Regions from separate parts of the Oricola thermophila genome, predicted to be linked through region 1. Evidence: riboswitches for the same ligand, from Rfam matches in the RefSeq annotation. Region 1 holds a riboswitch; the other holds the start of a gene.

Evidence for each region. A riboswitch is a leader RNA that binds a small molecule or an ion and turns the genes downstream of it on or off. The one in region 1 is predicted to bind thiamine pyrophosphate.
Region 2: another riboswitch for thiamine pyrophosphate. It lies ahead of HTY61_RS15200 (YkoF family thiamine/hydroxymethylpyrimidine-binding protein); the one in region 1 lies ahead of thiB (thiamine ABC transporter substrate binding subunit).

What each region holds. Positions count from the first base shown of each region.
Region 1 is NZ_CP054836.1:3,629,328-3,644,950, forward strand. Features, by position in the region: gene pdxY (pyridoxal kinase PdxY) at 1-672, shown strand, start outside; gene HTY61_RS17430 (carbonic anhydrase) at 722-1,441, shown strand; gene HTY61_RS17435 (hypothetical protein) at 1,518-1,889, shown strand; gene HTY61_RS17440 (YrdB family protein) at 1,900-2,238, opposite strand; gene HTY61_RS17445 (GlcG/HbpS family heme-binding protein) at 2,251-2,679, opposite strand; gene phaR (polyhydroxyalkanoate synthesis repressor PhaR) at 2,828-3,430, opposite strand; gene HTY61_RS17455 (acetyl-CoA C-acetyltransferase) at 3,667-4,842, shown strand; gene phbB (acetoacetyl-CoA reductase) at 4,921-5,646, shown strand; gene HTY61_RS17465 (hypothetical protein) at 5,783-6,112, shown strand; gene HTY61_RS17470 (ABC-F family ATP-binding cassette domain-containing protein) at 6,109-7,944, opposite strand; gene HTY61_RS17475 (YMGG-like glycine zipper-containing protein) at 8,056-8,313, opposite strand; gene HTY61_RS17480 (thiamine diphosphokinase) at 8,398-9,051, opposite strand; TPP riboswitch at 9,138-9,238, shown strand; gene thiB (thiamine ABC transporter substrate binding subunit) at 9,288-10,289, shown strand; gene HTY61_RS17490 (thiamine/thiamine pyrophosphate ABC transporter permease ThiP) at 10,306-11,949, shown strand; gene HTY61_RS17495 (thiamine ABC transporter ATP-binding protein) at 11,946-12,683, shown strand; gene HTY61_RS17500 (M48 family metalloprotease) at 12,906-14,381, shown strand; gene HTY61_RS17505 (RNA polymerase factor sigma-32) at 14,385-15,251, opposite strand; gene HTY61_RS17510 (CarD family transcriptional regulator) at 15,439-15,623, opposite strand, start outside.
Region 2 is NZ_CP054836.1:3,154,203-3,169,825, forward strand. Features, by position in the region: gene HTY61_RS15175 (DUF992 domain-containing protein) at 1-177, opposite strand, end outside; gene gyrB (DNA topoisomerase (ATP-hydrolyzing) subunit B) at 624-3,083, opposite strand; gene HTY61_RS15185 (energy-coupling factor transporter transmembrane component T) at 3,201-3,929, opposite strand; gene HTY61_RS15190 (ABC transporter ATP-binding protein) at 3,923-5,581, opposite strand; gene HTY61_RS15195 (ECF transporter S component) at 5,556-6,140, opposite strand; gene HTY61_RS15200 (YkoF family thiamine/hydroxymethylpyrimidine-binding protein) at 6,203-6,814, opposite strand; TPP riboswitch at 6,808-6,919, opposite strand; gene HTY61_RS15205 (long-chain-fatty-acid--CoA ligase) at 7,006-8,631, opposite strand; gene HTY61_RS15210 (NAD(P)-dependent alcohol dehydrogenase) at 8,702-9,697, opposite strand; gene HTY61_RS15215 (LysR family transcriptional regulator) at 9,796-10,686, shown strand; gene HTY61_RS15220 (ChaN family lipoprotein) at 10,763-11,680, shown strand; gene groL (chaperonin GroEL) at 11,737-13,365, opposite strand; gene groES (co-chaperone GroES) at 13,383-13,697, opposite strand; gene HTY61_RS15235 (usg protein) at 13,954-14,226, shown strand; gene HTY61_RS15240 (thermonuclease family protein) at 14,230-14,817, opposite strand; gene pncA (bifunctional nicotinamidase/pyrazinamidase) at 14,978-15,577, shown strand; gene pncB (nicotinate phosphoribosyltransferase) at 15,592-15,623, shown strand, end outside.

The DNA of each region.
Region 1 (15,623 bases):
GCCGCTCTCGCAACATCGCCGCATCTCGCAGAGATTGGCGCGGTGCTGACCGGATATCTGGGCGCCGCGGAACAGGCGGAACCGATTGCCGAATTCGTCTCCGCCGTCCGAAGGGCCAATCCGGACGCGATCCATGTCTGCGATCCCGTCATCGGCGACAGTGGCGGGCTCTACGTTCCGGAGCCGGTGGCGAAAGCAATCCGCGACAGGCTTTTCGCTTCTGCCGATATCGTTACGCCAAACCTGTTCGAGTTCGGCTGGCTGACAGGTACGGGGGCGGAAAGCAACGAGGCGATCGGCAAGGCGGCCGCCGGGCTTGGCGCGCGGCATGTCGTCGTCACCAGTGCGCATCCGCTGCTTGCGGGCGGAACCGGCAACCTGCTCATTGGGGATGGCCGGGCAACGCTGGCCGAACATCGTCGGATCGACAATCCGCCGAACGGTACCGGCGATCTGACCGCGGCGCTGTTCATGGCGCATTTGCTGAACGGCGGCACGCCGCAGGAGGCATTGCACATGGCAACCGCGTCGGTCTTCGAACTCGTGGCCCGTGCCTGCAAGCGCGGGGCGGACGAACTGATGCCGGAGGTGGACCAGGCCAGCCTTCGGCGGCCGACGGCGATGGTACAGATGCGCCAGCTTTCGCGGGCCGTGCCGCCGCGCCCGGCCTGATGGCCGCCGCACCTTGCACGCGAGGGATTACAGCGTTACTGCGACATCCATGACGAGATTTCCGCAAAAGCTGCTCGACGGCTATCAGGGCTTCCTGCACTCGACCTATCGCAAACGGTCCGAACGCTATCGCGAGCTGGCGGCCAGCGGCCAGCGTCCGGAAGCGATGGTCATCGCGTGCTGCGATTCGCGCGCCGCACCGGAGATTGTCTTCGATTCGGGACCGGGCGAGATTTTCGTATTGCGCAACGTCGCCAATCTCGTGCCGCCCTACAATGCGGAGGGGCGCTACCGGTCCTCGGTGGCGTCAATCGAGTTCGCTGTTGTCAGTCTCGGCGTAAGGCACGTCGTGGTGATGGGCCACGGGCGCTGCGGCGGCGTTGCGGCCGCACTGGATGATCGGCGCCAGTCGCTCGACGATGGCGATGCCATCGGCCACTGGATCAGCCTCCTCGACCCGGCGATCGAACGGGTGGCCGGCGGCGAGGGGTACGACCCGGTGCGCCATGTCCATGTCGATCATCCGGAAGACGCGCATGTCTGTTCCGGCCACGATCCGCGCCAGACGGCAGTGGAATGCATGTCGGTGCGAAACTCGCTCGCGAACTTGCGCACGTTTCCGTATATCAGCGAACGCGAAGCAGACGGGCGGCTGACGCTTCATGGCGCCTGGTTCGATATTTCAGAAGGCATGCTCTGGATCTATGACGAAGAGGCCGAAGGGTTCGTGCCGGCCATCGAGACACACGGCATGTCCGTGCAGAAGTGACTGCCGGGCTATCCGAAATGAAACGTGATCGGCAGCATGCCAGGAAAGGGACGTTCCGGTGCTTCACATACCTTTGATGATCGTTCCGTTCATCCTCTACAATATCATGATCGCGGGCATGGCCGGCGATCCGTTCGCGGCGCAGCTCTTGGCCGTGACGATGATTTCCGGCGGCGTGTGGACCATGAACCTCGGCGACGGGCTGGTCGCCCTCGGCCTTGTTTTCATGTTCTTCGAGATATTGAGGTCCACGCGGACCTCCAATGCCTCCGTGATCGATCACGTCCTGTCGACCTTCGTGTTCGTTGCCTTTCTGGTCGAGTTTCTCGTCGTGGCCGCGGCGGCGACACCGGTCTTCTTCCTGCTGATGGTGATGGCGCTGATTGACCTGATGGCTGGTTTCTCGGTGTCCATCCGGTCCGCCGGTCGGGACGTGTCCTTCAACTGACGCGGCCTTGCTACAGCCGTCCCGTGGACGCCGCCAATGCCAGTTGCATCGCGGCAACAATTCCGTAGCCAAGCGCCCATGAAGGGCCGGCAAGCCGCCAGAGCACTGCGGTGGCAAGCGCGAACACGCTTGTCTTGAAGGCGACAAGGGAAAGCCCGGACAACCGAACTGCAGAATTCGGCGCGGCAAGATAGCCCCACAACCCTGCCAAGACGGCAACCGCAACAATCGGTGCGATCCAGCGCACGACCGGCTGATCCATTGTCCGGTATGCGCCCGTCGCGACTATGGCGATCGCCGCGCATTCCAATGCAAGTGCGAGTATGCCGTTTATTGCCGCCAACGTCATGGCAATGCGTATCTAGCCTGCGTCGGCCTCGAAACCCGCCGCCTCTATCCCGTGAAGCGCGCAGGCCTCGTCATTGTCCGAGGTGTCTCCGGTCACGCCGACTGCGCCGATGATCCTGCCGTCCTGCTTCACCAGAACGCCGCCCGGTACCGCCACGATCCTGCCGCCGGAAACCGCCGACAGGTTTTCCAGGAAATGGGGCCGGCTCTGCGCCTGGGCGTTCAGCCAGCGACCGCCGACGCCGAGAGCGAGACAGCCATATGCCTTCCCTGCCGCGATCTCGTAGCGCATGAAGGAAGAACCGTCGGATCGCTGGAAGGCAACAAGGTGTCCACCGGAGTCGAGCACGGCAACCGAAAGCGGCTTCAGTTCCAGTTCGATGCCCTTGGCGAGGGTTGCCTCTATGATCTCGTTTGCCTTGGCGAGTGTGAGAGTCGACATTTTTGGTCCCGCATGCGTCTTTGTTGCCATTGGTGAAGTCAGCTCCTAGCACGAACCGCTTTCACGGAATGTGGAAACACTTTTTCCGCGAGTGGCGCAAATTCCGGGCGCTGCTCCCGTCGACGTGCCGGCCGGCAGTCTTCACCGGCTATTTTTCCAGGGAATCGAGTTTGCGCTGCATGGCGGCGATCTGTTCGCGCATTGCCTTGAGCTCGTCGGATGGAGCCGCCTTCTTCTCGGATTCGGCCGTGCCGGTTTTCGCGCCTTCCTCCTGGGCGGCATTGAAGGGTGAGAACATCTGCATCGCGTTCTGGAACATTTCCATGTTGCGGCGCGTCTGCTCCTCGATCAGCTTCTGGCCCGACGCCATGATGTCGAGCGGGGACTTGCCGACCATCGATGTCATCTGCTCGCGAATGCGTTCCTGTTCGCGCGTGAACAATGTCATGGAATGCTCGAGGTAACTCGGCAGGACCATCTGCATCTGATCGCCATAGAAGGAAATCAGCTGGCGGAGAACGGAGATCGGCAGCATCGCCTGGCCGGTCTTGCCCTCCTGCTCGAAGATTATCTGGGTAAGCACGGCATGGGTCAGGTCCTCGCCGCTCTTGGCATCCTGCACCACGAATTCCTCGCCGTCCTTCACCATCGTGGCGAGATCCTCCAGCGTCACGTAAGTACTCGTGCCGGTATTGTAGAGGCGCCGGTTGGCGTATTTCTTGATGACGGTGGGTTCGTCGCTTGCTGCCATTTCGTCTCTCCCGTCAGTACACGCCGTTTCCCGGCATTCGCTTTATGGGGAAATACTAGTGACAAAGTAGTCTCTTATCAAAGCGTTTTGTTGCGCTGCAGTCAGCCGCGTCCCTCCTCGGGGATCGCGTCTTGTGCAGTGCAGCGGTTTGGGGCATGCATTGCGCGTTGTTCGTCAGACGCTACAATCCAAGTAATGCGGCGGCCAAACTGCCGCGATCCAACCAGGAGGCTTTCATGACATCTGTCGTTATCGCTAGCGCCGCACGCACGCCGGTCGGCTCGTTCAACGGCGCATTCGCGAATGTGCCGGCCCACGAGCTGGGTGCCGCCGCCATCAGGGCCGCGCTGGAGCGTGCGGGCGTCGATCCGAAGGAGGTCGACGAGGTGGTCATGGGCCAGGTCCTGGCCGCAGGGCAGGGGCAAAATCCCGCCCGGCAGGCGGCGATGGCCGCCGGTTGCCCGCAGGAAACCACGGCTTGGAACCTCAACCAGTTGTGCGGATCCGGGCTCAGAACCGTCGCCATCGGCATGCAGCAGATACTCACCGGTGATGCCTCCATCATCGTCGCCGGTGGCCAGGAATCTATGTCCATGGCACCGCATTGCGCGCATCTGCGCGGCGGGGTGAAAATGGGCGACCTGAAGATGGTAGACACCATGCTGAAGGACGGCCTGATGGATGCCTTCCACGGCTACCACATGGGCAATACGGCGGAGAATGTTGCGCGCAAGTGGCAGCTGTCGCGCGACGAGCAGGATCGGTTTGCGGTGGCGTCCCAGAACAAGGCTGAGGCCGCTCAGAAGGCCGGCAAGTTCAAGGACGAGATCGTTCCGTTCACGGTCAAGGGGCGCAAGGGTGATACCGTCGTGGAGGATGACGAGTACATCAAGCATGGCGTGACGATGGAGGGCGTGTCCAAACTACGCCCCGTATTCGACAAGGAAGGCACCGTGACGGCGGCCAATGCGTCCGGCATCAATGACGGCGCGGCGGCGGCCGTCCTCATGACCGAGGAAGAGGCGGCCCGCCGCGGAATCGTCCCGTTGGCCCGGATCGTGTCCTGGGCGACGGCAGGCGTCGATCCCGCAATCATGGGAACCGGGCCGATCCCGGCATCACGCAAGGCTCTGGAGAAGGCCGGCTGGTCGGTTGACGACCTCGATCTGGTCGAGGCGAACGAGGCCTTCGCCGCGCAGGCCTGCGCGGTAAACAAGGACCTCGGCTGGAACCCGGAGATCGTGAACGTCAACGGCGGTGCCATCGCCATCGGCCATCCGATTGGCGCGTCCGGCGGCCGCATTCTCAATACGCTTCTTTTCGAGATGAAGCGTCGCGGTGCCAGCAAGGGGCTCGCCACACTTTGCATCGGCGGTGGTATGGGAGTCGCCATGTGTGTTGAACGCATGTAGAATTGCCAATGTATAGAAATTGTTCTTGGTCGGGAGCCTCTGTTCCCGGCTGAGAACTTAAATGCCGGAGGAGCTTCCATGGGTAGAGTCGCACTTGTCACCGGGGGAACGCGCGGTATCGGGGCAGCGATCTCGACGGCCCTGAAGGAAGCTGGCTACGCGGTGGCCGCAAATTACGCCGGCAATGACGAGGCGGCCGCCAGGTTCAGGGAAGAGGCAGGGATTCCGGTCTACAAGTGGTCCGTCGCCGATTACGACGCCTGTGTCGATGGCATATCACGGGTTGAGGCCGATCTCGGACCGGTCGAGATACTGGTCAACAATGCGGGCATTACCCGCGACGCAATGTTCCACAGGATGACCAGGGAAAACTGGGATCAGGTCATAAGCACCAATCTTTCCGGCGTGTTCAACATGACCCATCCGGTCTGGCCCGGCATGCGGGAGCGCAAGTTCGGCCGGGTCATCAACATTTCCTCGATCAACGGCCAGAAGGGCCAGGCCGGCCAGGTCAACTATTCCGCCGCCAAGGCGGGCGATATCGGCTTCACCCGTGCGCTCGCGCAGGAGGGCGCGCGTGCTGGCATCACGGTCAACGCCATCTGCCCCGGCTATATCGGAACGGAGATGGTGCGTGCCATCGACGAGGACGTGCTGAAGACGCGCGTGCTGCCTCAGATTCCGGTTGGCCGGCTCGGGGAGCCGGAGGAGATTGCGCGCTGCGCGGTGTTCCTGGCCAGCGACGACGCCGGTTTCATCACCGGCTCGACGATTTCCGCCAACGGAGGGCAGTATTTCTCCTGAGTTCGTCTTGTCCGCTGCGCCAAGGGGCCGACACGAAACCTGAAGGCGAAACGGTGTCCAATTTGCAACCGCAGGGATGTTGTTTCCCGGCGGTCAGCTTGGCTATTGCCGCTGCGGGGCGCTACTTGGGGCGAAAATGGCCAGACATCTTTTCCTTGTTTCCGTTTTTACGGTTACGGCCGGGTTGGCGAATGCGGAGACCATAGACGGGAGCTGGTGCGCCTCGGATGGACGCAGTTTCACGATCAACGGGCCGAAGGTCCTTGCCCCCACAGGCGACCATCTCGTCGGCGAATATGACCGGCACGTGTTCCGCTATATCGGGCAACTGGGTAGCGTGGAGGAAGCGCACGATATCCGGATGCTTCTGTGGAGCGAAGGCGAGTTGCATCTCCAGCGCATCGTAGACGGCGTCGAACAGCCCGCGGAAACATGGCGTCGCTGCAAACGCGCGAACGCGCGCTAGGTGTCACGCCCCTCGATTTCCTCGCGCAGCATCTCCAGTTCCAGCCATTCCTCCTCCAGCGCGGCGTGTTGAGCGCGCTTCCCTTCCAATTCGGCAACGGTGGCGTTGAAGAACGCGGGATCCCGAGCAAAAAGGTCGGGATCGGCGAGGCGTTCCTCGAGTGCGGCAATCTCGGTTTCGATTTCCTCGATTCGCCCGGGCAGCGTTTCGAGCGCGAATTTCTGCTTGTATGACAGCCGGGCACGGTCGTTTCTCGGCTTGTCCGCGCGCGGTGCCGGGGACTTTGTTTCGGTTTGCCTGGTCGTTGCCTTTCGCGACGCCGCGGCTTCGCCGCGCTGGGCCAGCATGTCGGAATAGCCGCCCGCATAGGCGATCCAGTATCCTTGGCCGGGGCGCGTCTCGTCCGGCGCGATAACGGCATTGACGGTGCGGTCGAGGAAATCGCGGTCGTGGCTGACCAGCAATACCGTGCCGGGAAAGCCAGCGATCAGTTCCTGCAGAAGGTCGAGCGTTTCCATGTCGAGGTCGTTGGTCGGCTCATCGAGGACCAGCAGGTTGGCCGGGCGCGCAAGTGTGCGTGCGAGGACAAGCCGTGCCTTTTCGCCGCCGGACAATTCGCGCACCGGCGTCCGCGCCTGCTCCGGCTTGAACAGGAAGTCCTTCATGTAGGAGACGACGTGCTTCTGTTCTCCGTTGACGATGAGCGACTGGCCGCGCCCGTCGGTGAGAAAGTGTTCGAGTGTCTCGTCCGGGTCGAGAGCGTCACGGCGCTGGTCGAGCACTGCCATGTCCAGGTTCGTGCCAAGGCGCAGCCGGCCCGCGTCGGGCTCCATGCCGCCGGTAAGCAGCCGGACGAGCGTGGTCTTGCCGGCGCCGTTGGGCCCGACGAGGCCGATGCGGTCGCCACGATGGATACGCAGGGAAAAATCGCGCACCAGGGGCTTGTCGCCCAGGCTCTTGGAGATGTTCGTCGCCTCGATGACCAGCTTGCCGCTTTCGCGCGCATCGGCTGCGGCGAGGCGTGCGGTGCCGTCCGGCTTCTGGTGTTCGCGGAAGGCCTTGCGCAGTTCGGACAGTTCGCCCAGTCGGCGCATGTTGCGCTTGCGGCGCCCGCTGACGCCGTGGGTGACCCAGTGCTCCTCGCGGACGATCTTGCGCCCGATCTTGTGCTGCTCGCGTTCCTCTTCCTCGAACACCTTGTCGCGCCAGTCCTCGAACCCGGCGAAACCGGTGCCGTTCTCGCGCAGGATCCCGCGGTCCAGCCAGAGCGTACGGCGCGACAATTTCTCCAGGAATCGTCGATCGTGGGATATGAGCACGATGGCAGAGCGCGAGCGGGCCAGTTCGTCTTCAAGCCATTCGATTGCCGGAAGGTCGAGATGGTTGGTCGGCTCGTCGAGGAACAGGATGTCGGGTTGCGGCGCCAGCGTGCGGGCGAGCGCCGCACGGCGGGCCTCGCCACCCGAAAGGCCCTCCGTCGTGCGCCCGGGCTCGAGCCCGAGCTCGCCGAGCAGGTAGTCGGCCCGGAAGGGGTCATCCAGCGGTCCGAGATCGGCCCGTGCGTAGTCACCGACGGTGGCATGCCCTGACAGGCCGGGATCCTGCGGCAGGTAGCGCGACGTGGCGTTGCGCTCGGTTATCACCTCGCCGGCGCTCGGCTCGACGATACCGGCCGCGATCTTGAGCAGCGTCGACTTGCCCGAACCGTTGCGACCGACCAGCGCGATGCGGTCGCCCGGATGGACGGAGAAGGAAACGTTCTCGAAAAGAGGCTTGCCGCCGAAGGTAAGCGTCAGGTTCTCGGCGCGCAGCAAAGGAGGAGATGTGGCCATTGTCCAACCGTATCGCGTTGGTGGCGCATATCGAACGCGCGAAGGCGAAATGCAAGGGCCGCAAACCGCCTTGCGGCGATTCGCGGCCCTGAAGGATGCGCTATGTCCGTCTTACGGGCAGGGCGCGATGTAGTACGAACCGTCCGGACGGCGGTAGCGGCAGCGACCGTCCGCGAGCTTGCCGACCACATAGCCGGCCGCGCCTCCGATGGCGGCACCGGCAAGTGCGCCCTGAACTCTTCCGGTTGTTGCGGCTCCGACCGCCGCTCCGACGGCAGCGCCGCCCACGGCTGTCTGTTCCGCGGTCGTGCAGCCGGCCACAAGCGAGCCGGCAAGCGCAAATGCAGCAATGGTTTTTGCGATTTTCATGGGGCGATCTCCTTTTCTCCCGCCGTCACACTAGCAGCGCCGGATCGGCGGCAATGTGACGATTCGCACACCTGTCCCTTCAAGTCATTGAAGCTGACAAATGGTCATACCGCAACCGTCCTTCAGCAGAATCTCCACCCCTTCACCCGCGACATTGGAAAGCGTCCATGTCGATCCGAAGGGAACGTTCACGGCCTCCAGCGGCCACTTCGCGTTTCTCACCGTCAGGCCGGAGAGCGGCGTGAAACCGACCACGGAGAAAACGCTTCCGGCCGGCCAATCGGGGCGGAGAGGCCGCCCCGGCAGCAGCGGAACCGCTTCCTCGCGGCCGCTCGTCAGCATGACCGAGACCTCGGGATGCGCCCGCGCGAGGTCGCTCGCACCCGCAAGGTTGAAGAGGGCGTGATCGCTGCGGTCGCCGCCGAGCGCACCGACGAAGATGATCTCCCGCGCACCCTCCTCCAGCGCGTGCCGGACAGCAATCTGGCCATCCGACACGGCCTTGTCGCGGGGATAGGGCGCCCGCGGCACATGGCGGAAGCGCTTGTCCAGCGCGCTTCCGGCGGAGTCGAAATCGCCGAGCCACAGCTCCGGCTCCCGGCCCAGCGTCTCGGCATGACGGATGCCGCCATCGGCGGCGAGCAGGCGACTGCCCTCCATCTGCCGGAGCAGCCGGTCCGTCGGTGCAAGCGCGCCGTCGAGAAGGATGGCGAAGCGGGTAGCGGGTTCTTGCGTCATGGCCCAGCACTAGCCCGGTGACGGCGAACAGCCAAGCCGCAAGCGCATTTGCCCTTGAAGACGCAACGGACGCGGCCTACAAGGGCGCTGCTCTAACGGGGTGCCGCGAACGCGGCTGAGAGGCGCAGGCCAACCCGTCGAACCTGATCCGGTTTGCACCGGCGTAGGGATTAGACGCTTTCTCCGGTTGAACGGAATACGCGCCTCGATCCCAGTCCCAACCAAGGAGGTGCGTGATGCACAGACCGACACTTTCCATCCTGTCCGCAGCCATTCTGCTGGCCTGGCCGCAGGTCGCCGCCGCCGAGGACAAGCTCACCGTCTATACCTACGAGAGCTTCACGTCGGAATGGGGCCCCGGGCCGCAGGTCGAAAAGGCGTTCGAGGCGGAATGCGGCTGCGATCTCGAATTCGTATCGGTCGCCGACGGCGTGGCCTTGCTCAACCGGTTGCGCCTGGAAGGCGGGCGTTCCGATGCCGACATCGTGCTAGGACTCGACACCAACCTCACGGCAGAGGCAAAGGCGGGCGGGTTCTTCGTGCCCCACGGCGTGTCGACGGAAGCCCTGACCCTTCCGGGCGGCTGGTCGGACGACACTTTCGTTCCATTCGACTATGGCTATTTCGCCGTGATCTACGACACGGAAGCCATCGCGAAGCCGCCGAGCAGCATGGAAGCCTTTCTCGACGGCGACAATGGCAAGATCGCGATCCAGGATCCCCGTACCTCGACGCCGGGGCTCGGCCTGATGCTCTGGATCAGGAAACTCTACGGCGACAACGCGCCCGAGGCATATGCGCGTCTGAGCGAAAGGGTTCTCACGGTCACGGCCGGCTGGTCGGAGAGCTACGGGCTGTTCACGGCGGGTGAGGTGCCGATGGTGCTGTCCTACACCACGTCACCGGCCTACCACATGATCGCGGAAGGCACCGAGCGCTACCGGGCGGCCACCTTCGAGGAGGGTCATTACATGCAGGTCGAGGTCGCCGGTATCACGAAGAAGGGCGCCGACAATCCGCACGCGGCGCGCTTCCTTGCCTTCATGATCAGTCCGGCATTCCAGGACATCATTCCCGAGACAAACTGGATGCTGCCGGTCGCGCCGACGAGCGAACCGCTCGATCCGGCATTCGGCAAGCTTGTCGAACCCGCCCGTGCCCTCCTGTTCACACCGGAAGAGGTCGCCGAGAACCGCAAGGCCTGGGTCGACGAGTGGCTCCGGGCGATGAGCAAGTAACGCGATCGTGCCGATCATGAAGGCGCCGGCAGGAAGACGCGCAGCGGGCGGGGCTGCATGGGCGTCCGTCATGTTCCTGGTCGTACTTGCGGTCGGCGCCTTCCTTCCGCTTGCGATCGTCGCCCGGCCTAGCACGGGCGGTGAAATTCTGGACGCGGTGCAGGATCCGGTCGTCTGGCGAAGCCTTCGGTTCACCCTGCTTCAGGCGGGCCTTTCGACGGCGCTGTCACTCGTCTTCGCCCTCCCGGTCGCAACCGCACTCTACGAGTTTCGGCGCTTTCCGGGACGCGACACGATCCTGCGCGTCTTTGCGATGCCACTGGCGCTACCGCAGATCGTCGCAGTCCTTGCGATTGTCGGACTGTACGGCGAGCGCGGGCTGTTCAGCCAAATGGCCGAGTCGGCGGGTTTGGGCCTTCCATCCATTTACGGTCTTTCCGGGATCCTCATAGCCCATGTCTTCTTCAACATGCCGCTTGCCGTCCGTGTCGTGCTTGGCGGTCTGGCCGCGATGCCGGGCGAGTACGACCGTCTCGCCTACCAGCTCGGCATGGGTTTCACGTCACGCTTCCGCCTCGTGATCTGGCCGTTCATGCGGCCGGCGCTCATGTCGGCCGCATCTCTCATTTTCATGTTGTGCGTCACATCCTTTACCGTCGTGCTTACTCTTGGCGGCGGACCGCGCGCGACCACATTGGAGGTCGCGATCTACCAGTCGCTGACCTTCGATTTCGACGTCTCGCGGGCGATCCTGCTCGCCGGCGTACAGGTTCTGGTCACCGCGATCGCCTTCACCATGCTGACAATCGCCGGCGGCGAGGTGTCCGCGGGACTCGGCATCGGTGCATTGCGCCCTTTCCCGGTGCGGAGAACGCTTGTTGGACGGCTGCTTGCGGGACTGGTCATCGTTGCGGGCGCGCTTTTCGTGACTTCGCCCTTCGCAATTGTCGTCTGGCGGGGGCTGGCGGCGGACCTGGCCGACCTGGCGGGGCAGGCGAGCGTGCAACGCGCCATCGGAACCAGCCTCGGCCTCGGTTCTGTCGCGGCGCTACTCTCGGTAATCCTCGCCCTCATGCTTGCGGCAGGCATAACGCGGTCGGCGGCAGGCCGCCGTTTTCACGGCACCATTTCGCGGAGCGAATGGATATTCGGGCAGGCGTCGAGCCTGATACTCGTCGTTCCGCCTGTGGTCATTGCTGCCGGATGGTTCGTTGCCATACGACAGTTTGCCGATGTCTACTCGGCCGCACCGCTGATGGTGGTGACGATCAATGCGGCCATGGCCGTTCCCTTTGCGATCCGGTTGCTTTTGCCCGCTGTGCGGGACGCCGCCGAGCGCTATGACAGGCTGTGCCTGCTGCTCGGCCTGTCCGGCCTGGCCCGCTTCCGACTCGTTACCTGGCCGGTCGCGCGCCGTGCCCTGATGCTTGCCTTTGCCTTCTCGCTGGCGCTTTCGCTCGGCGATCTCGGAGTCATCGCGATTTTCGGGTCCCAGGAAGTCCAGACGCTGCCCTATCTGATCCTGCAGCGGATGGGCTCCTACCGGACCCAGGACGCGGCGGGGCTTGCCCTCGTCCTTGCCGTGATGACAATGGCACTGATGATGATCGCGGATCGCGCCGGGGCGAAGAACGATACAGGAAAGGGTGCCGTCCGATGAACGGGACATCTGCCGCGATCACATGCGAGGGCGTACGGTTCCGCTACGCCGCCGATGCCGGAGAGATGCGTTTCGACTGTGCCTTCGCGGCCGGAACGATCACTGCGCTGGTCGGCCCGTCCGGCTCCGGCAAGTCGACTCTCCTCAACCTGATCGCCGGGTTCGAGACGCCGCAGGTCGGGGCAATTCGCTTCGGCATCGAGGACCTGACACGCGCGCCGGTCGCCGAGCGCCCCGTCTCGATGGTGTTCCAGGAGAACAACCTGTTCGCGCATCTGAGCGTGTTCGACAATGTCGCGCTCGGCCTGTCGCCGAGGCTGCGTCTGAAGCCCGACGAGCGCGGCATTGTGGAGGACGCGCTGGCCTCGGTCGGCCTGTCGGGTTACGGCGCGCGCCTGCCGGGGCAATTGTCCGGCGGCGAACGGCAGCGCGTCGCGCTGGCACGCGTGGTCGTGCGGCGCAAGCCGGTGCTCCTGCTCGACGAGGCCTTTGCCTCGCTCGGTCCTGCCTTGCGCGCCGACATGCTGGATCTGGTCGCGTCCATTCAGGCCGACCGCGGCATGACGACGGTGATGGTGACACATTTTCCCGAGGACGCGCGACGAATCGCGCCGCACACCGTCTTCCTCGCCGGGGGAGAGGTCATCGCGGATGGTGCAACGGAGACACTGTTGGGCGAAGATACGGCCCCGGAGGCGATTCGTTTCTATCTGGGGACGACGGAAACGCGCTGAGGACGCGGTTTCGCCCAAATTGCCTGCAAAGCGGGTATTCGATGCAAGAATGCGACGCATTCCGCCCTGCCGGTCCGCAAAGAACTTGTGAGAGGTCCGGCATTGCCTGTAAGCGGAAAGCGAAAGGAAAGGGGCAGGCCCGACCGATTGGATCGCCGGACAAGTATTTCCGCAATGATTATGAAGCTCCTGAGGATGGCAGCGGCGGTGCATGACCGCAGGATGCAGCCGGTGCGCCGCGTCCGGGTGATCTCGGTCGCGCTGGTAATGCCGTTCCTGCTTTCCTCGTGTCAGAATCTCGGTCAGCTTGTCGGCGACCAGTCGATAAAACCGTCGGCCAGCCCCGTCATCGCGGAAAACGTGCGTTCGGGGCGGCTCGCCCGCGTAGGGGCCGCGCAGCATCCCAAGATCCTCGCAACCTACGGAGGAGAATATTCGAATCCGAAGGTGGAACGCATGGTCGCCGGCGTTGTCGGCAAGCTGGTTACGGTCTCGGACAATCCCAGCCAAGTCTACCAGATCACCATTCTCGATTCACCGAACGTGAACGCGTTCGCGCTGCCCGGCGGCTATCTATATATCACGCGCGGGTTGCTCGCCCTGGCCAATGACACGGCAGAGCTGGCCGCGGTGATCGCGCACGAGATGGCGCATGTGACGGCCAATCACGGAATATTGCGGCAACAGAAGGAGGCCGAGGTCGAACTGGCCAGCCGGATCGTTTCGGACGTGCTGTCGGACAAGGATGCCGGACGCCGCGCGCTGGTGCGCGGCAAGCTCAGGCTGGCTCAGTTCTCGCGCAACCAGGAACTTCAGGCCGATGCCATCGGCATCGCGGCGATCGGAGAGGCCGGCTTCGATCCATACGCGGCGGCCGCGTTTCAGGAGACGATGGCGGCCTACATGGATTTCCGCAATGCCGCGGGCGACATCGACACGAGCCTCGATTTCCTTTCCACCCACCCGTCCACGCCGCAACGCATCCAGCTTGCCGTCGGGCATGCGCGCAAGTTCGGGGAGCCCGGCAAGGGCGAGCGCGACCGCGAGGGGTATCTGGCGGGCATAGACGGCATGTTGTTCGGCGATTCGGCCGAGGAAGGCTATGTGCGTGGCCAGAGATATGCGCATCCCGGCCTCGGCATCACCCTTGAGTTCCCGGACGGTTTCGAAATCGACAATAGGGCGGAGGCTGTGCTGGGGGCGCGTGACACGGACAGCGCCGCGATCCGCTTCGACGGCGTGGATGTTCCGCCCGGGCGGTCGCTTTCCGATTATGTCGCGTCCGGCTGGGTGGAAGGACTGGACACGCGCTCGATTCGTGCATTTACCGTCAATGGCATGGCGGCGGTATCGGCGCGCGCGACCGCCGACGAGTGGGATTTCGACATCACCGTCATCAGGGCGGGTAAATCGGTGTACCGCATCCTGACCGCGTTGCCGCGCGGTGCACCGGGACTGGAGGCACTTGCCGCCTCGGTGCGAAATTCGTTCCGCTACCTGTCAGAATCCGAGCGGCGCGCGCTGAAACCGCTCAAGATCAGGATCGTCAAGGCGCAGCCCGGCGAGAGTGCGCGAACGATGGCAGCGCGCATGCAGGGCGTCAGCCGTCCGCTCGAACTGTTCCTGATCCTGAACGGCATGAAGCCGGGCCAGGCGATCGAACCCGGCAGAAGCTACAAGGTGGTTACGGAATCCTGACCGTCAGACGTGTTGCTGTGCGGCCATGTCGGGGTCGTCCCTGACGAGCGCACTGCGCAGCTTCTCCAGCGCCCGGTTCTCGATCTGGCGCACGCGCTCCTTGGATATCCCGAGTTCGTTGCCCAGCGTTTCGAGTGTCGCGCCGTCCTCGCTCAGGCGACGCCTTGTAATGATGCGATGTTCCCGTTCGTCCAGGATTCCCATCGCTTCGCGTAGCCAGGTGCTGCGTCGCTTGTCGTCGATCAGCCCTTCGACGATCTCGTCCTGCAGCGGTCGGTCATCGACGAGGAAGTCCATCCGCGAGGTGCCACCATCTTCCTCGGATACCGGCGCGCTCAGCGACGTATCCGGCCCGGAAAGCCGCGAATCCATGATCGCGACGTCCTTCTCCGAAACGCCCAGGGCATCGGATATCTGGCGATACATGGCCGGCAGGGAAGTCACGTTTCCGGATTGTGCAAGCCGCGCGCGCAGCCGGCGCAGGTTAAAGAACAGCGCCTTCTGGGCCGACGAGGTGCCGCCGCGCACAATCGACCAGTTGCGCAGAATGTAGTCCTGCATAGAGGCTCGAATCCACCAAGTGGCATATGTCGAGAAGCGAACCTCGCGCTCCGGCTCGAACCGCGCTGCCGCCTCAAGCAGGCCGACATGTCCCTCCTGGATAAGGTCGTTTACCGGAAGCCCGAAATTGCGGAACCGGGAGGCCATGGAAATAACCAGGCGCATGTGCGCCGAGGCAATCTTGTGCAGCGCCTCCTGGTCATGGTTTTCCTTCCACCGGATGGCGAGGTCGCGTTCTTCATCACGTTCCAGGTAGGGTGCGGCCATCGCCGCCCGTACCATGCTGCGCCTTGCAATATCCGAACCCATGCCGATCTCCCGGTCGCATCGTGGTGGAATGGTTCGTTCAGGATACGCCTTATTGTGGCGAACGGATCACGAAGGTGATGGACGGGCTGTCAATGCGGGATGAACGCGGGACCAAGTGCCTGCATCCAAAAGAAAACCCGGCCGCAAGGGCCGGGTTTCACAATTTCGTGACGCTTGCCGGAAACGGTCAGGCCGCTTCCTCCTGCGCGTCGGATTCGTCGTTTTCCGCCTTGGCGCCGCGCTTCGGACCCTTGTTCAGATGGGTCTCGATAAGGCGGACCGCCTCGGTGTCGGAGATCTTGTTGACCGCGGCAATCTCGCGTGCCATCCGGTCGAGCGCGGCCTCGTAGAGCTGGCGCTCGGAATAGGACT
Region 2 (15,623 bases), 480 kb from region 1:
GCTGGCGCCGTCGGCGGCCGTGAAGATGCAGGCGAGCTTCTTGCTGGAGCCGACGAGCAGGCCGATGCCGCCCTCGACCTCGCAATCTAGGACGCCGAGCTTCTGGCCGGTGACTTCGGCAGAAACGGGAGACGCGGCCGCAATCGCCGCGGCGGCAAGAATGGTGGTCATGCGCATGTGGTTTTCCCTTTCATGGGGGTTGTCTGCCGATAGCCGGCATCCGGGCGACATGCGGCGGGCCCGACCTCAGCGGGCGTCTTGCGCCCCGGTCGTCAGTGCCTCGCCGTCGCTAACGCGGTTCTTCCGCGGCCGTCCGGGAAATCGCCATGCCCGGGTGGTCGCTTCCCTTGCAGGGAGCCTTTCCACGGGCAATGGCGCAGTAACCGGCACGGATCCGCTGCCGCGCATCTGCGCATGGCCGGATCCGGACCTGCCGGTGCACGATCATAGCCCATCGCAAGACATAAAGATAACGGAATTGTTCGAAGGGGCGGGTGCGGGGCCGCAACCATATGGTGGCCGATCGCCAATATCGCAGGCGCCCGGTCTCGCGGACACCGCTTCTCATCCGACTTCGCTTCGTTCAGGCACCCTCTCCCACAAGGGGAGAAGGGCGCGCGGGATCAGAAATCCAGATTCGCCACGTTGAGCGCGTTGTCCTGGATGAAGATCTTGCGCGGCTCGACCTCGTCGCCCATCAGCTGCGAGAACAGCGAGTCGGCGTCGGTGGCGTCGTTGATCTTCACCTGCAGGAGCGAGCGGGCCTCCGGGTCCAGCGTGGTCTCCCACAGCTGCTCGGCATCCATCTCGCCGAGACCCTTGTAGCGCTGCAGCGTCAGCCCCTTGCGGCCGAAGGCGAAGACGAGGTCGATCAGGGCCATCGGGCCGTTGATGACGTCGGAAATCTCCTTGCGGCGCAGGACCGGCGGCTCGGAATAGACCTCGGCCAGCCTCGGCGACAGCGAATGCAGCGCGCGCGCATCGGCCGAGGCGATCAGCCCCGCATCCAGCGTCACCGCCTCCTTCACGCCGCGCACCGTGCGCTCGAATATGTAGCCGCCGGCACCCGGCTCGTTGGACGGGTTGACGCGGCCGGTCCAGCCGCGCTCGGTCTCCTCGGCGATCATGTCGAGGCGGCGGGCGACGGCCTCGGCCATCGCCGCGGCGCGGCCCGGATCGGCCAGCACCGCCGGGTCCATGGCGCCGGCAATGGTGGCCTGCTCGACCACCGAGCGGTCGTAGCGGGTGTGCAGGCCGGACAGGACCGAGCGCATCTGCAGCGCCGTCTCGATGACCGCGCGCAGGTCCAGCCCGGTGCGGACCTCGCCGGAGGTCAGCTCCAGCGCCGTGTCGTCCAGCGACAGGTCGATGAGATAGTTCTCCAGCGCCTTCTCGTCCTTGAGATACTGGCTCTGCTTGCCGCGCGTGACCTTGTAGAGCGGCGGCTGGGCTATGTAGAGATAGCCGCGCTCGATGATCTCCGGCATCTGGCGGAAGAAGAAGGTCAGCAGCAGCGTGCGGATGTGGGCGCCGTCCACGTCGGCGTCCGTCATGATGATGATCTTGTGATAGCGCAGCTTCTCGATGTCGAACTCGTCCTTGCCGATGCCGGTGCCGAGCGCCGTGATCAGCGTGCCCACCTGGTCCGACGACAGCATGCGGTCGAAGCGCGCGCGCTCGACATTGAGGATCTTGCCGCGCAGCGGCAGGATCGCCTGGTTCTTGCGCGAGCGGCCGCCCTTGGCGGAACCGCCGGCGGAATCACCCTCGACGATGAACAGCTCGGACTTGGCCGGGTCCTTCTCCTGGCAGTCGGCCAGCTTGCCCGGCAGGGAGGTGATGTCGAGCACGCCCTTGCGGCGCGTCAGTTCGCGCGCCTTGCGGGCGGCCTCGCGGGCGGCGGCGGCCTCGACCACCTTGCCGACCAGCGTCTTCGCCTCGGCGGGATGCTCCTCCAGCCACTCGGAGAGATGCTCGTTGACGAGGCTCTCGACGACCGGACGGACCTCGGAGGAAACCAGCTTCTCCTTGGTCTGGGAGGAGAATTTCGGGTCCGGCACCTTCACGGACAGGACGCAGGTCAGGCCCTCGCGGCAATCGTCGCCGGTGAGCGAGACCTTCTCCTTCTTGATCAGGCCGGACTTGTCGGCATAGCCGGTGACCTGGCGGGTCAGCGCCGAGCGGAAGCCGGCCATGTGGGTGCCGCCGTCGCGCTGCGGGATGTTGTTGGTAAAGGCGAGCACGTTCTCGTGGTAGGAATCGTTCCACCACAGCGCCACCTCGACGGTGATGCCGTCCTTCTCGCCGGTGATGTGGACCGGGGTCTCGATCAGCGGCTTCTTCGACCGGTCGAGATAGCGGACGAACTCGATCAGCCCGCCCTCGTAGAAGAGCTCGGTCTCGCGCGTGTCGGCATGGCGGTTGTCCGCGAGACGGATGCGGACGCCGGAATTGAGGAAGGCCAGCTCGCGCAGGCGGTGCTCCAGCGTGTCGTAGGAGAACTCGACATTGGTGAATGTCTCCTGCGAGGGCGTGAAGGTGACCTCGGTGCCGGTGTAGTCGCCGGCGTCGCCCGTGACCTCGAGCGGGCCGTCGGCAACGCCGTGGGTGAAGCTCATTTCGTGGAACTTGCCGTTGCGGGCGATCTTCAGCTTCAGCGAGGTCGACAGCGCGTTGACCACGGAAACGCCGACGCCATGCAGGCCGCCGGAGACCTTGTAGGAGTTCTGGTCGAACTTTCCGCCGGCATGAAGCTGGGTCATGATGACCTCGGCCGCCGACACGCCCTCCTCCGGGTGAATGTCGGTCGGGATGCCGCGGCCGTTGTCGGTGACGGTCACCGAGCCGTCGGCATTCAGCGTCACCGTGACCAGATCGGCATGGCCGGCCAGCGCCTCGTCGATGGCGTTGTCCACAACCTCGTAGACCATGTGATGCAGGCCGGAGCCGTCATCGGTGTCGCCGATATACATGCCCGGCCGCTTGCGCACCGCGTCGAGGCCCTTGAGCACCTTGATGGAGCCGGCGCCGTACTCGGCGGGATCGGCAGGAATTTCTTGAGGAATTTCAGGCGTTTCTGTCATGTGGTCCAAGGCTTTCCGGGGCGCGCCGCGGCCGCCGGGGATGGCGGCCGAATCAAGCGCGCGGAACATCTGAAACATATAGGATTTCCAACGGGAAATGCCAATTCCGGCGCGCGATCAGGCAAGCGCGGCGACGGCGGCCAGGAGGGCCAGCGCGGCCAGGACGAAGACAAGGTCGCGCCGGCGCGGCACAGGCGCGCCGAGAACGGTGCGCGGGACGCCGGCGGCGAGCCCCCGCGTCTCCATGGCGATCGCGGCCCGGCCGGCGCGGCGGATCGCGAAGGCAAGCAGCGGCACGACCAGAGAGGCAGTCTCGAACGGCCCCGGCACGCGGCGCGGCGGGCGGCCGGCGCGCATGGCGCGGGCAAGGCGGACCTGGCGGGCCTCGCCGGCAAGGTCGGGCACCAGGAGCATGGCCGAAAACAGCGCGTAGCCGATGCGCGGCGACAGCCGGCAATGCACCATCAGCGCCTTGACGAGGGCGGCGGGATCGGTGGTCAGCGCGAAGAGCGCCGAAACCATGCCGCAGGCGACGGCGCGCAGGAACAGGACGACGCCCGCGGAAACCGACGCCGAGCCGAAGGGCGTCTCGGCGGCGGCATGCAGCGCGAAGTCGGACTCCCGGCCGAACAGCACGCTGGTGGTCAGGAAGCCGAAGCCGAACAGGGCGAAGGGCACCATCAGCGCGAGGACGAGAAGCGGCGGGCGGCGCTCGGCGACGACGAGAAGCCCCGCGGCAAGCGCGATGACGGCGAGCTGGAAGCCGGCGTCGAAAACCAGCACGGAGGCGGCGATCCACGCGAGGCACACAGCGAGCTTGGGCAGCGGATGAAGGGCGCTCAGCACGGCACCGCCTCCCGCCAGGCAAGGGCAGGCCCGATCGCCGGCGGCGCGAGGCCGGCGCGGGCGAGCAGGGGCGCATCCGCCAGCAGGCGCGGCGCCGGGCCGTCGGCAAGGATGGCGCCCTCGCCGACGATGACGGCGCGCGGGCAGGCGGCAAGCGCGAAGCCCGTATCGTGGGTGACGAGCGCGACGGCGCGGCCCCGGGCGCGGAATGCGGCGATGGCGCGGGCGACCATGGCGGCGCCGGCGGCATCCAGCCCGGCGGTCGGCTCGTCGAGGACGAGCAGCGGCCAGCGGCCGGACGCCGACAGGGTGGCCAGCGCGAGTCGCCGCTTCTGGCCCTGGGACAGCTCGAAGGGATGGGCCCCGGCGAGGCCGTCCAGCCCCCAGGCGGACAGGTCGCGCAGGGCGGCGGCACGGCGCTCGTCGCGCGGGAGGGCGCGGTCCTGCGCCTGCTCGAGTTCCTCCAGCACGCTGCCGCCGACGAACTGGCTTTCCGGGTTCTGGAAGGCCATGCCGCCGGTCGGGCCGTGGCGGCGTCCTTCCTTCAGGCGCAACAGGCCGGCGAGGCTGGCCGCCAGGGTCGACTTGCCGGCGCCGTTGGCGCCGAGAATGGCCACCGCCTCGCCAACGCGGATCTCCAGGTCGATGCCGCGCAGGACGACCGGGCCGAAGAGCGGCGCGCAGGCGCCCCCCTCGAGGCGGGCGACGGGCGCGCCGGGCGCGCCGGCGGGTGCCGCGACGCGGCCGTCGAGAAAGGCGCGGATGGCCGGCGCGGCGGCCGACTCCCTGCCCGGCGGGATGCCGGCCAGCGCCTGCCCGACCGTCAGCGGCGGGCTCTCCGGCGCCAGGCCGGCCCCGGCGAGACGGGCATCGAGCGCCGCTGCGACGGGAAGGGCGACGCCGAGTGCCTCGAGATCGGCGCGGCGGGAGCGGAACAGCGGGCCGGGCGGGCCGTCGGCGGCAACGCGCCCGTCGCGGCCGACGACCACCACCCGGTCGATGTCCTCGACCAGCTCGTCGATGCGGTGATCGACGACGACGAAGGTGCGCTCGCGACGGTCCTCGCGCAAAAGCGCGCGGAAACGCTCGGCGGCGGCTGGCGCCAGGTGGGCCGTCGGTTCGTCGGCAATGAAGAGCGGCGCGTCCTGGGCGATCGCCGCGGCCAGGGCGACGAGCTGCCGCTCGCCCCCCGACAGCGCCGCGGTTCGGCGGCTCAGCATGTCCTCGGCAAGGCCGGCGCGGTGCATGGCGGCGGCGACGCGACGCCGGATCTCGTCCTCCGGCAGGGCGCGGTTCTCCAGCGCGAAGGCGATCTCGTCGCCGACCCTCATGCCGCAGAGCGTCTGCTCGGGATCCTGGAACAGGCGCGCGACGCGGTCGCTCCAGCCCGAGGGCGGCCGGGCCGAGACCGGCTCGCCGTCGAGCCGGACATCGCCGACGACCCGCGCCGGGACGATGCCCGGCACGATGCCGGTCAGCGCATTGAGCAGGGTCGACTTGCCGGAGCCTGTCGGCCCCATGAGCAGGACCCGCTCGCCGCGATGCAGGCGAAGCGAAACCGGGCCGACCGCATCGGCGGCGCGGTAGGGATAGCGGACCGCGACCTCACGCCATTCGGCGGCCGCGTCAGGCTCCGGCCGAGCGCAGGTCATGGTCGATCCCCAGGCCGGACAGCACGCCGGTGCGGTACAGCGCCCTGACGACCATGTGACCGGCAAGGCCGCCGAGAAGCGCGCCCGAGAGGCAACGCAGCACGAACATGGCGACCAGCAGACCCGGCGCGAACGTGCCGTAATCATAGAGGAACCAGGTGTAGATGTAGGAGAACACCGCGGCACCGACACCGGCGAGCATGAGCACCGGCAGGCGATAGTTGCGCCAGCGCGTGGCGGCGAAGACGGCCTCCGCGCCGGCGCCCTGGATCGCGCCGGCAAGGAGGAGCATCAGGCCGGCCGGGCTGCCGAGCAGGATCTCGACCAGCGAGGCCAGCACCTCCGAAAGAAACGCCGCGCCTGGCTTGCGGATGATGGCGGCGGCGATGATGGAGACGATGAACCAGAAGCCCATCACGACATCCATGGTCAGGGCGCCGAAGATTGCCTGGGCGACGAGCCAGACCTGCACCCAGCCGAGATAGAGCACGGCAAAGACCGCGCCGAGAACGGCGAGAATCAGGATTTCGCGAAGGGACCAGCGAAAGGGATTGTCCATGACGGGGACCTCGATTTTTCAACGGAAGGAAGGTGCGGGCGCGGCCGAAGGCGCGACCGCGATCAGGCGACCGGTGTCGGGCTGTTCGCCGAAACCGTCATGTCGAGCGCGACATGGCCTTCCGGCGCACCGAAGCGAAGGAAGGCTTCCGACAGGGTGGCGAAAACCGGGCCGGCATCGCCGCGCAACTTGGTGCAGAAATTCTTTTCCCGGTCGAAGACGCCCGACGACTTGAGAAAGTCGATGCAGCCCCAGATCTCGTCCATGTGGCCGTCCGCGCCGAGCGGGTAGAGCGAGAACTGGGCGGCCACGGCCTGGCCGGTGGTCTCCGCCGCGGCGACGGTGCTGCGGGCATCGCGCATGCGATCCTCGAGCGGACGGTCGGCACCGATGCCGGAAAGCGGCGTGCAGATGTCATCGTCCGGCGAGCCGGGACAGCCCCGCGATACCGTGGCCGAAAGCACGCAATGGACGCCGCCCGAGGCCGCCGCCACGAAGAGATCGCGCATGGCGGGAAACAGCAGTTCCGGCGGACCGACGACGAGAGTGGAGAGATCGTCGGTCTCGATACGGAATTGCGGACGGTAGGGATCGAGCGCGCCAAGCGCGCTGAGGATGACGCCGACGAAATCGTCGGTCATCGGGTAAAGGGATAGCTGTGCACCTGAAAACATGTCGTTCGCCTCGCTCCGCTGGCATTAACCAGATCAGCTTCAAGGGTCCCGGAACATGCGTCCCGATCTCAGCCCCGGCGATACGGAGCACCCCTGTCGATGGCCGTTGGGTAACACCAGGCGGGCGGGGAAGGCAAGAAGAAATCGGCGGGAGACATGCTCCCGCCAATGCGATCCTACGTGGCCGGCAATCAGGCCGGCAGCTTGTAGTGGGCAAACTGCTCGCGCAGCGCCGTCTTCTTGATCTTGCCGGTGGCGGTGTGCGGGATCTCGTCGACGAAGGTGACGTCGTTGGGCATCCACCAGTCGGCGATCTTGCCCTTCATGAAGGCGAGAATGTCCTCCCTGGCCGGCGAGCAGCCCTCCTTCGGCACGACGATCAGCAGCGGTCGCTCGCCCCATTTCTCGTGCGGCAGGCCGATCACCGCGGCCTCGGCGACCTCGGGATGGCCGACGGCCAGGTTCTCCAGCTCGATCGAGGAAATCCACTCGCCGCCCGACTTGATGACATCCTTGGAACGGTCGGTGATCTGCATGTAGCCATGCTCGTCGATATGGGCGACATCGCCGGTGTCGAACCAGTTCTCGTCGTCGAACTGCTCGGCGCCCGCGCCGCCATAGTAGGAAGAGGCGACGGCCGGGCCGCGCACCTTGAGGCGACCGAATGTCCTGCCGTCCCAGGGCAGCTCGTTGTTCTCGTCGTCGGTGATCTTCATCTCGACGCCGAAGGGCGCGAAGCCCTGCTTCTGCTTGATGTCGAGCAGTGCGTCGCCGGTCTTGTCGCCATGTTCCGGCTTTATGGTGCACAGAGAGCCGAGCGGGCTCATCTCGGTCATGCCCCAGGCGTGGATCACCTCGACGCCATAGACCTTCTCGAACTTCTCGGTGATGGCCCGCGGGCAGGCCGAACCGCCAATGACGACCTTGTTCAGGTACGGCAGTTTCCTGCCGGTCTTCTCGAGGTATTGCAGCAGCATCAGCCAGACGGTCGGAACGGCGGCGGAGAAGGTGACCTTCTCGGCGTCCAGCAGCTCGTAGATGGATTCACCGTCCATCTTGCCGCCCGGCATGACCATCTTGGCGCCGATCATCGGGGCGGTCTGGCCGAGCCCCCAGGCATTGGCGTGGAACATCGGAACGACCGGCAGGATGACATCCCGGCAGCCGATGCCCATGGCGTCGGGCATGGCGGCGATCATGCCGTGCAACACGTTGGAGCGATGGGAATAGACGACGCCCTTGGGATCGCCCGTGGTACCGGAGGTGTAGCACATGCCGCAGGCTGCATCCTCGCCGACATCGGCCCATTCGAAATCGCCGTCGGCGTCCTTCAGCCATTCCTCGAAGGACACGACGTCGGGCAGCGCCGTTTCCGGCATGTGGGCGGCGTCGGTCATGACGATGACCTTCCTCAACGACTCCACCTGCGGGGCGATCTTCTCGACCAGCGGCATGAAGGTGAGATCGACAAAGAGCGCGCGGTCGGCGGCGTGGTTCATGATCCAGGCGATCTGGTCCGGAAACAGGCGCGGATTGAGCGTGTGATAGACGCCGCCCATGCCCATTATGCCGTACCAGGCCTCGAGGTGGTTGCCGGAGTTCCAGGCCATGGTGGCGATGCGGTCGCCCGGCTTGTAGCCCTCGCGCGAAAGAAGCTGCGCGATCTTCAGCGCGCGATCGCGCACCGCGGCATAGGTGGTGCGCACGATCGGCCCCTCGACCGAGCGCGAGACGACCTCGCGCCCCGGATGCTGGCGGGCTGCGAAGTCGATGATCTTGTGGCAGACGAGCGGCCACTCCTGCATCAGTCCAAGCATGCGATCTCCTCCCAAAGATGCTGTAAGGGAACAGTGACGGAAAGACCGGGGCATTGTCCAGTGGATGATTTCAGGGGGACGGCGCGCAGGCCGCCGCCTCATCCATCAAGACGATGACCGCGCCGCCGGCGTGGCGGGATTCGACGCGGCGATGGGCCGCGGCGATGTCGCGCAACGGGAAGCGGCTGTCGACGACGGCACGGATCTCGCCAGTCTCCAGCAGGCCGGCGAGGATTTCCAGGTCCGCGCGGCTGTCTCCCGACACGTTGATCACGATCTTCGGGCCACCCGTCACGCCCGCCCACAGCGCCTGCAGCATCTCGCGGCCGCCGAATTCGAGCGGAAGGTAGCGGCCGGTTCTCGCGAGGATGCGCCGGGCCCTGGCGAAGGGAAGCTTTCCGGCGGTATCCAGAACGACATCGTAGCGCTCGCCGGATGCGGCGGGATCGTCCTTCCGGTAGTCGATGACGCGGTCGGCGCCGAGCGAGCGGACGAGATCGACATTGCCGGTGGAGGCGACGCCGACGACCTCGGCGCCCAGATGCTTCGCGACCTGGACGGCCCACGAGCCGACACCGCCGGACGCGCCGGCGACGAGGACCTTCTCGCCCGGCTTCACGCCGGCGAAATCGCGCAGGAAGACCAGCGCCGCCAGGCCGCCGAAGGGCGCGGCGGCGGCCTCGTCGTGACCGATGTTCGCCGGCTTGGCGACGACCGGCCCGTCGGCCTTCACGGCGACATATTCGGCATGGGCGCCCGCGCCGGAAAAGCCGAAGACGGCGTCGCCCAGCGCGAAACGGTCGACATCACCGCCGCGCGCCACCACGCGGCCGGAAAAGGCGGTGCCCAGCACCTTCTGCCGGGGGGCGAAGAGGCCGAACATCAGCCGGCCCGGCAGCGCCATGATGCCGGGGAAGGCGGCGGCACGCAGACGCCAGTCGGCGGTGGTGACGGCGGCGGCGCAGACCTTCACGAGGATCTCGCCGTCGGCGGGTTCGGGACGGGCGATGTCGCGGATTTCGAGCACACCGGCGTCGCCATACTTCTCATGGATCGCGGCTTTCATGATCTTCTTTCCGTTGCGTCATTGATCGTACCACGTTCTACCCATTCAATTTCGCAGAGTTAATTGACCGATTTCCTTGATCTGGTATGCGTTTTCGCATGGATTGGAAGGCGGTAAAGTTCGACTGGAACCGGGCGCGGGCGTTTCTCGTCACGGCGGAGGAAGGGTCGCTGTCGGCGGCGGCGCGGGCGCTGGGCATGGCGCAGCCGACGCTGGGACGGCAGGTCGACGCGCTGGAATCGGAGCTGGGGGTGCTGCTGTTCGAGCGCGGCGGGCGCGGGCTTACGCTGACGCAGGCCGGGCTGGAACTGCTCGACCACGTGCGGGCGATGGGCGAGGCGGCGGGGCGCGTCTCGCTGGCGGCATCCGGACAGGCTCAGTCGATCGAAGGCTCGATCACGATCACCGCCAGCGAGATCCATTCCGCCTTCCTGCTGCCGCCGGTGGTGGCGCGGCTGCGGCGCGAGCAGCCCGGCATCGAGGTGGAGATCGTCGCCTCCAACGCGACCATCGACCTGAAACGGCGCGAGGCCGACATCGCGGTGCGTTCCTTCCGTCCGACCCAGCCGGACCTGATCGCGAAGAAGATCGGAGACGAAATCGCCCGGCTCTACGCCGCCGAAAGCTACCTGGAGCGGATCGGCCATCCCCGGACGCCGGAAGAGCTGTCCGGCGCGGCGTTCATCGGCTTCGACACGACCGACGTGATGGTGGACGGGCTGAACCGGCTGGGGCTGAAACTGACGCGCAAGAACTTCCCGGTGCTGACGGCGAGCCACCTGGTGCACTGGGAGCTGGTCAAGGCGGGCGCCGGCATAGGAATCGTGCCGGAGGCGGTCGGTGACCGAGAAGGGGGCGTGCGCCGGGTGCTGGACGACCTGCCGCCGATGGAATTCCCGATCTGGCTGACGACGCATCGCGAGCTCAATACCAGCCGGCGGGTGCGCCTGGTGTACGACATGCTTGCGGAGGAACTGGGCAGGGGGTAGGCCAGTCGCCGACTGCCGCCGGTGAACGGCCCGCACCGGCACCCGCATCACGACAGACACCGGATCGGACCAAACCATGCATCTTCCCCCGCTTGTCCCGACGCTGGCGCTTGCCGGCCTGATCGCGATCTCCCCGGCAAAGGCCGACGACGCCACCAGCCCGCTCGCCGGCACGGCGTGGACCGGCGCGGGCGAAAGGGCGTCCTTCGCGGACATCGAGGCCGCGGCGCGGACGGCGGATTTCGTGCTGGTCGGGGAAATTCACACGAACCCGGAGCATCACGCCAACCAGGCGCGGCTGATCGCGGCCATGGCGCGGGCGGGGCGCAAGCCCGTGGTGGTGCTCGAAATGGTGCCGAAAAGCCTGCAGGGCGCGCTCGACGCCTTCCTGGCAGAGGAATCGCCGGACGCGGCGGAGCTGGGCGAAAGGCTGGACTGGGAAAAGCGCGGCTGGCCGGACTGGACGATCTACAGGCCGGTCGCCGAGGCGGCGCTGGCGGCCGGGCTGGCCCTGGCCGCCGGCGATCTCGACCGGGAGACGATCCGCGCCATCGGCAGGGGCGAGGCAGAACCGGAGGAAAGCGTCGCCTATCCCGACGACACCCGCGAAAAGCTGGGCGAGGAAATCAGGCAGGCCCATTGCAACCTGATGCCCGAGGAAGCGATTCCCGCCATGGTCACCGTCCAGCAGGCGCGCGACCTGTCGATGGCGGACGCCATGCTGGCGGCAGGCGACGACGGCGCGGTGCTGATCGCCGGCGGCGGACACACGCGCAAGGACTGGGGCGTGCCCTTCGTGCTGCGGGCGAAAGCGCCGGACAGGACGGTCCTGTCCATCGGGCAGATAGAGGTGGCGGAGGGAATGACCTCCTTCGCCGACCATCTCGGCGAGGGCGAGACCTCCCTGCCCCACGACTACGTGGTGTTCACGGAGCGCAGCGACGACACGGACCACTGCGCGGAACTGGAAGAGCGGATGGGCAAGGGGCAATGAAAAGCCCGCGGGAGAACTCCCGCGGGCCGTTGCGAGACAGCAGTTCTGCCGACAGATCAGAAATCCATGCCGCCGCCGGGCATGGACGGGGCCGGATTTTCCTTCTTCGGCAGCTCGGCGACCATCGCCTCGGTGGTGATCAGCAGGCCGGACACGGAGGCCGCGTCCTGCAGCGCGGTGCGCACCACCTTCAGCGGGTCGATCACGCCGGCCGAATAGAGATCCTCGAAGGTGTCGGTCTGGGCGTTCCAGCCCCAGGAGAAGGTTTCGTTCTCGCGGACCTTGCCGACAATGACCGAACCCTCGGCGCCGGCATTCTCGGCGATCTGGCGAACCGGGGCCTCGATGGCGCGGCGGACGATGCCGATGCCGACCTCCTGGTCGTGGTTGTCGGCCTTGACGCCGTCGAGCACCTTCGCGGCACGAAGCAGCGCGGTGCCGCCGCCCGGGACGATGCCCTCCTCGACGGCCGCACGGGTCGCGTTCAGGGCGTCGTCGACGCGGTCCTTGCGCTCCTTCACCTCGACTTCGGTCGCACCGCCGACGCGGATCACCGCGACGCCGCCGGCCAGCTTGGCGAGGCGCTCCTGCAGCTTCTCGCGGTCGTAGTCGGAGGTGGTCTCCTCGATCTGGGCCTTGATCTGGTTGACGCGGCCGTCGATCTCGGACTTCGAGCCGGCGCCGTCGACGATGGTCGTGTCATCCTTGGAGATGACGACCTTCTTGGCGCGGCCGAGCATCTCGAGGGTGACGTTCTCCAGCTTCACGCCGAGATCCTCGGAGATGAAGGTGCCGCCGGTGAGGATGGCGATATCCTGCAGCATGGCCTTGCGACGGTCGCCGAAGCCCGGGGCCTTGACCGCCGCGACCTTGAGGCCGCCGCGCAGGCGGTTGACGACGAGGGTCGCAAGGGCCTCGCCCTCGACATCCTCGGCGATGATGAGGAGCGGCTTGCCCGACTGCACCACGCTCTCCAGCACGGGCAGCATGGCCTGCAGGTTGGAAAGCTTCTTCTCGTGCAGGAGGATGTAGGGATCCTCCAGCTCGACGCGCATCTTGTCCTGGTTGGTGATGAAGTAGGGCGACAGGTAGCCGCGGTCGAACTGCATGCCCTCGACGACTTCCAGCTCGGTCTCGGCGGTCTTGGCCTCCTCGACGGTGATGACGCCCTCGTTGCCGACCTTCTCCATGGCCTCGGCGAGGAACTTGCCGATCTCGGCGTCGCCGTTTGCCGAGATGGTGCCGACCTGGGCGATCTCGGAGTTCTGCGAGACCTCGCGGGCGTTCTTCTTCAGCTCGTCCACGACGAGGTCGACGGCCTTGTCGATGCCGCGCTTCAGGTCCATCGGGTTCATGCCGGAGGCAACCGCCTTGGCGCCTTCCTTGACGATGGCCTGGGCAAGAACGGTGGCCGTGGTGGTGCCGTCACCGGCGATGTCGTTGGTCTTGGACGCCACCTCGCGCACCATCTGGGCGCCCATGTTCTCGAACTTGTCCTCGAGCTCGATGTCCTTTGCGACGGTCACGCCATCCTTGGTGATGCGCGGCGCGCCGAAGGACTTGTCGATGACGACGTTGCGGCCCTTGGGGCCGAGCGTCACCTTCACGGCATTGGCGAGAATGTCGACGCCGCGCAGCATCTTCTCGCGGGCTTCGGTGTGAAACTTGACTTCCTTTGCAGCCATCTTGTCACTTCCCCTTGTCAGGCGGCCTTCTGCGCCGCGGCTTCACCTTCAATGACGCCGAGAACGTCGGATTCCTTCATGATGAGGTAATCCTCGCCCTCGAGCTTGATCTCGGTGCCGGACCACTTGCCGAACAGGATGCGGTCGCCGACCTTGACGTCGAGCTCGACCAGCTTGCCGGAGTCGTCGCGCGCGCCCGGACCGACGGCGATCACCTCGCCCTCGGACGGCTTCTCCTTCGCGGTGTCGGGGATGATGATGCCGCCGGCCGTCTTCTCCTCGGCCTCGATGCGGCGGACCAGAATGCGGTCATGCAATGGACGGAACTTCATGCCGTTTTCCTCCTGGACAAACATGGTTTGAAAAAGTCCCGCCGGCCGCCGTTCGGATCCGACCCGGCGGCAGGCGCGCGAACCGGTCTCCGGCTTCGCGCGCCGGAAATCTGGTTTCGCGCATTTTTCGATTCAAGAGGGTGCGGCGAAAAAATCAGCACTCGCCCAACGCGGCTGCCAACAACATGAAATCATTGACAGATTCCAATTTTGCCCTAGCCTTTCAACCGTGCCCAACCCGAAAGGAGGAGCACCGATGCAAGAAAAGAGCGCCCTGGAACTGCAACTGGAAGGCTACGGGCTGACGACCGCCCACATCCTGTACCGGATGCCGGACCACCCCGACCTCCTGCAGACATTCATCTGGCAGGACTACGATCTGGCGCCGGACTTTCCGGAGATGTTCGGCTTTCTCGACTTCTGGAACGAGAACCTAGACGGGCCGCTGCACTCGGTGCGCTACACGCATCAGCGGCTGATCAAGCCGGGCGAGTTCCGCCGGGTGAACGGGGAAATCCTGCTGCACTGACCGTCAGGCGCCGCACCAGGTCTCCGCCGGCTCGCGCCGGCCGCGCCAGTGCACGGCAAGGCGCTGCGCGACGAGGGCGGAGCCGACGTCGCCCTCGGGCGTGACCAGCGAGGCGAGCGTGCGCCCATAGCGGTCCCTGCCCTCGCGGTCGAGCCGGATGGGCCGGTTCGACACCAGGCTCGCCAGCATGCGCGTCGCCGTGGCCGCACGCTCGCGCTCGGCGCGGCAACGGCCCTTCACCTCCGGTGCGTCGATATTGACGATGCGGATCTTCTCTCCGTCCAGCCACAGCGTGTCCCCGTCGACCACGCAATTGACGCGCCGGCCGGAGCCGCAGAGCGGCATGGGGCGCGGCGCGACCGACGCCAGGAAGGTCGCGGCGCCCTCCGGCTCCGGCGCGTAGGCGCTCGTCGTCATGGTGTCGACGAGACCGGTGAAGCGGCTCAGCTCCAGCCCGTCCGTCTGCCGGACCAGCAGGGCGGCACCGGCGCCTATGGCGAAAAAGGCCGCGAACAGCGCGAAGCGGCGTATGCGACGGGCCGTCCTGCGCGCATGGAGGGGAACAACAAAGGACGATTTCGAAGCCGCCATTTCCTGCCTTCCGTATGCCGATGGGAGCGGTCAGGGTGGCGGCAACAGGTTACTTTTTCGTTCAGGCCGGGGCGGACGGAACGGCCGGAGGCGGCCTTCCCATCGGGGCCGTCATGGCCTAATCCTTCGGGCGGGAATAGTTCCGGAACGGGAGGCGGAAATGCCGGACAAGGCACTGATCGTCATCGACGTGCAGAACGACTTCTGCCCGGGCGGCGCGCTCGCGGTGGAAAACGGCGACGAGATCGTGCCGCTGGTCAACCACCTGATCGCCAGCCACCACAACGTGGTGCTGACGCAGGACTGGCACCCGGCGGACCATTCCTCCTTCGCCTCGCGGCACGAGGGCAGGCAGCCCTTCGAGACGATCGAGGCATCCTACGGGCCGCAAACGCTGTGGCCGGATCACTGCGTGCAGGGATCGAAGGGCGCCGATTTCCACCCGGACCTCGACCGGACGAAGGCGCAGCTGGTGATCCGCAAGGGTTTCCGCGCGGAAATCGATTCCTACTCGGCATTCTTCGAGAACGACCACGAAACCACGACGGGACTTGCCGGCTACCTCAAGGAGCGCGGCATCCGCGAGGTGGTGCTGTGCGGTCTGGCGACGGACTTCTGCGTCGGCTTCTCCGCACTCGACGCGGTGAGGTGCGGCTTCAAGACCTCGGTCGTCATGCAGGCCTGCCGGGCGATCGACCTCGACGGCTCGCTGGCCGCCATGACCGAAAGGATGCGCGCCGCCGGCGTGCACCTTCTCTAGCCCCGGACAAGAAAATGGTATTCCGCGTCCTCGACATCGCCAAGCG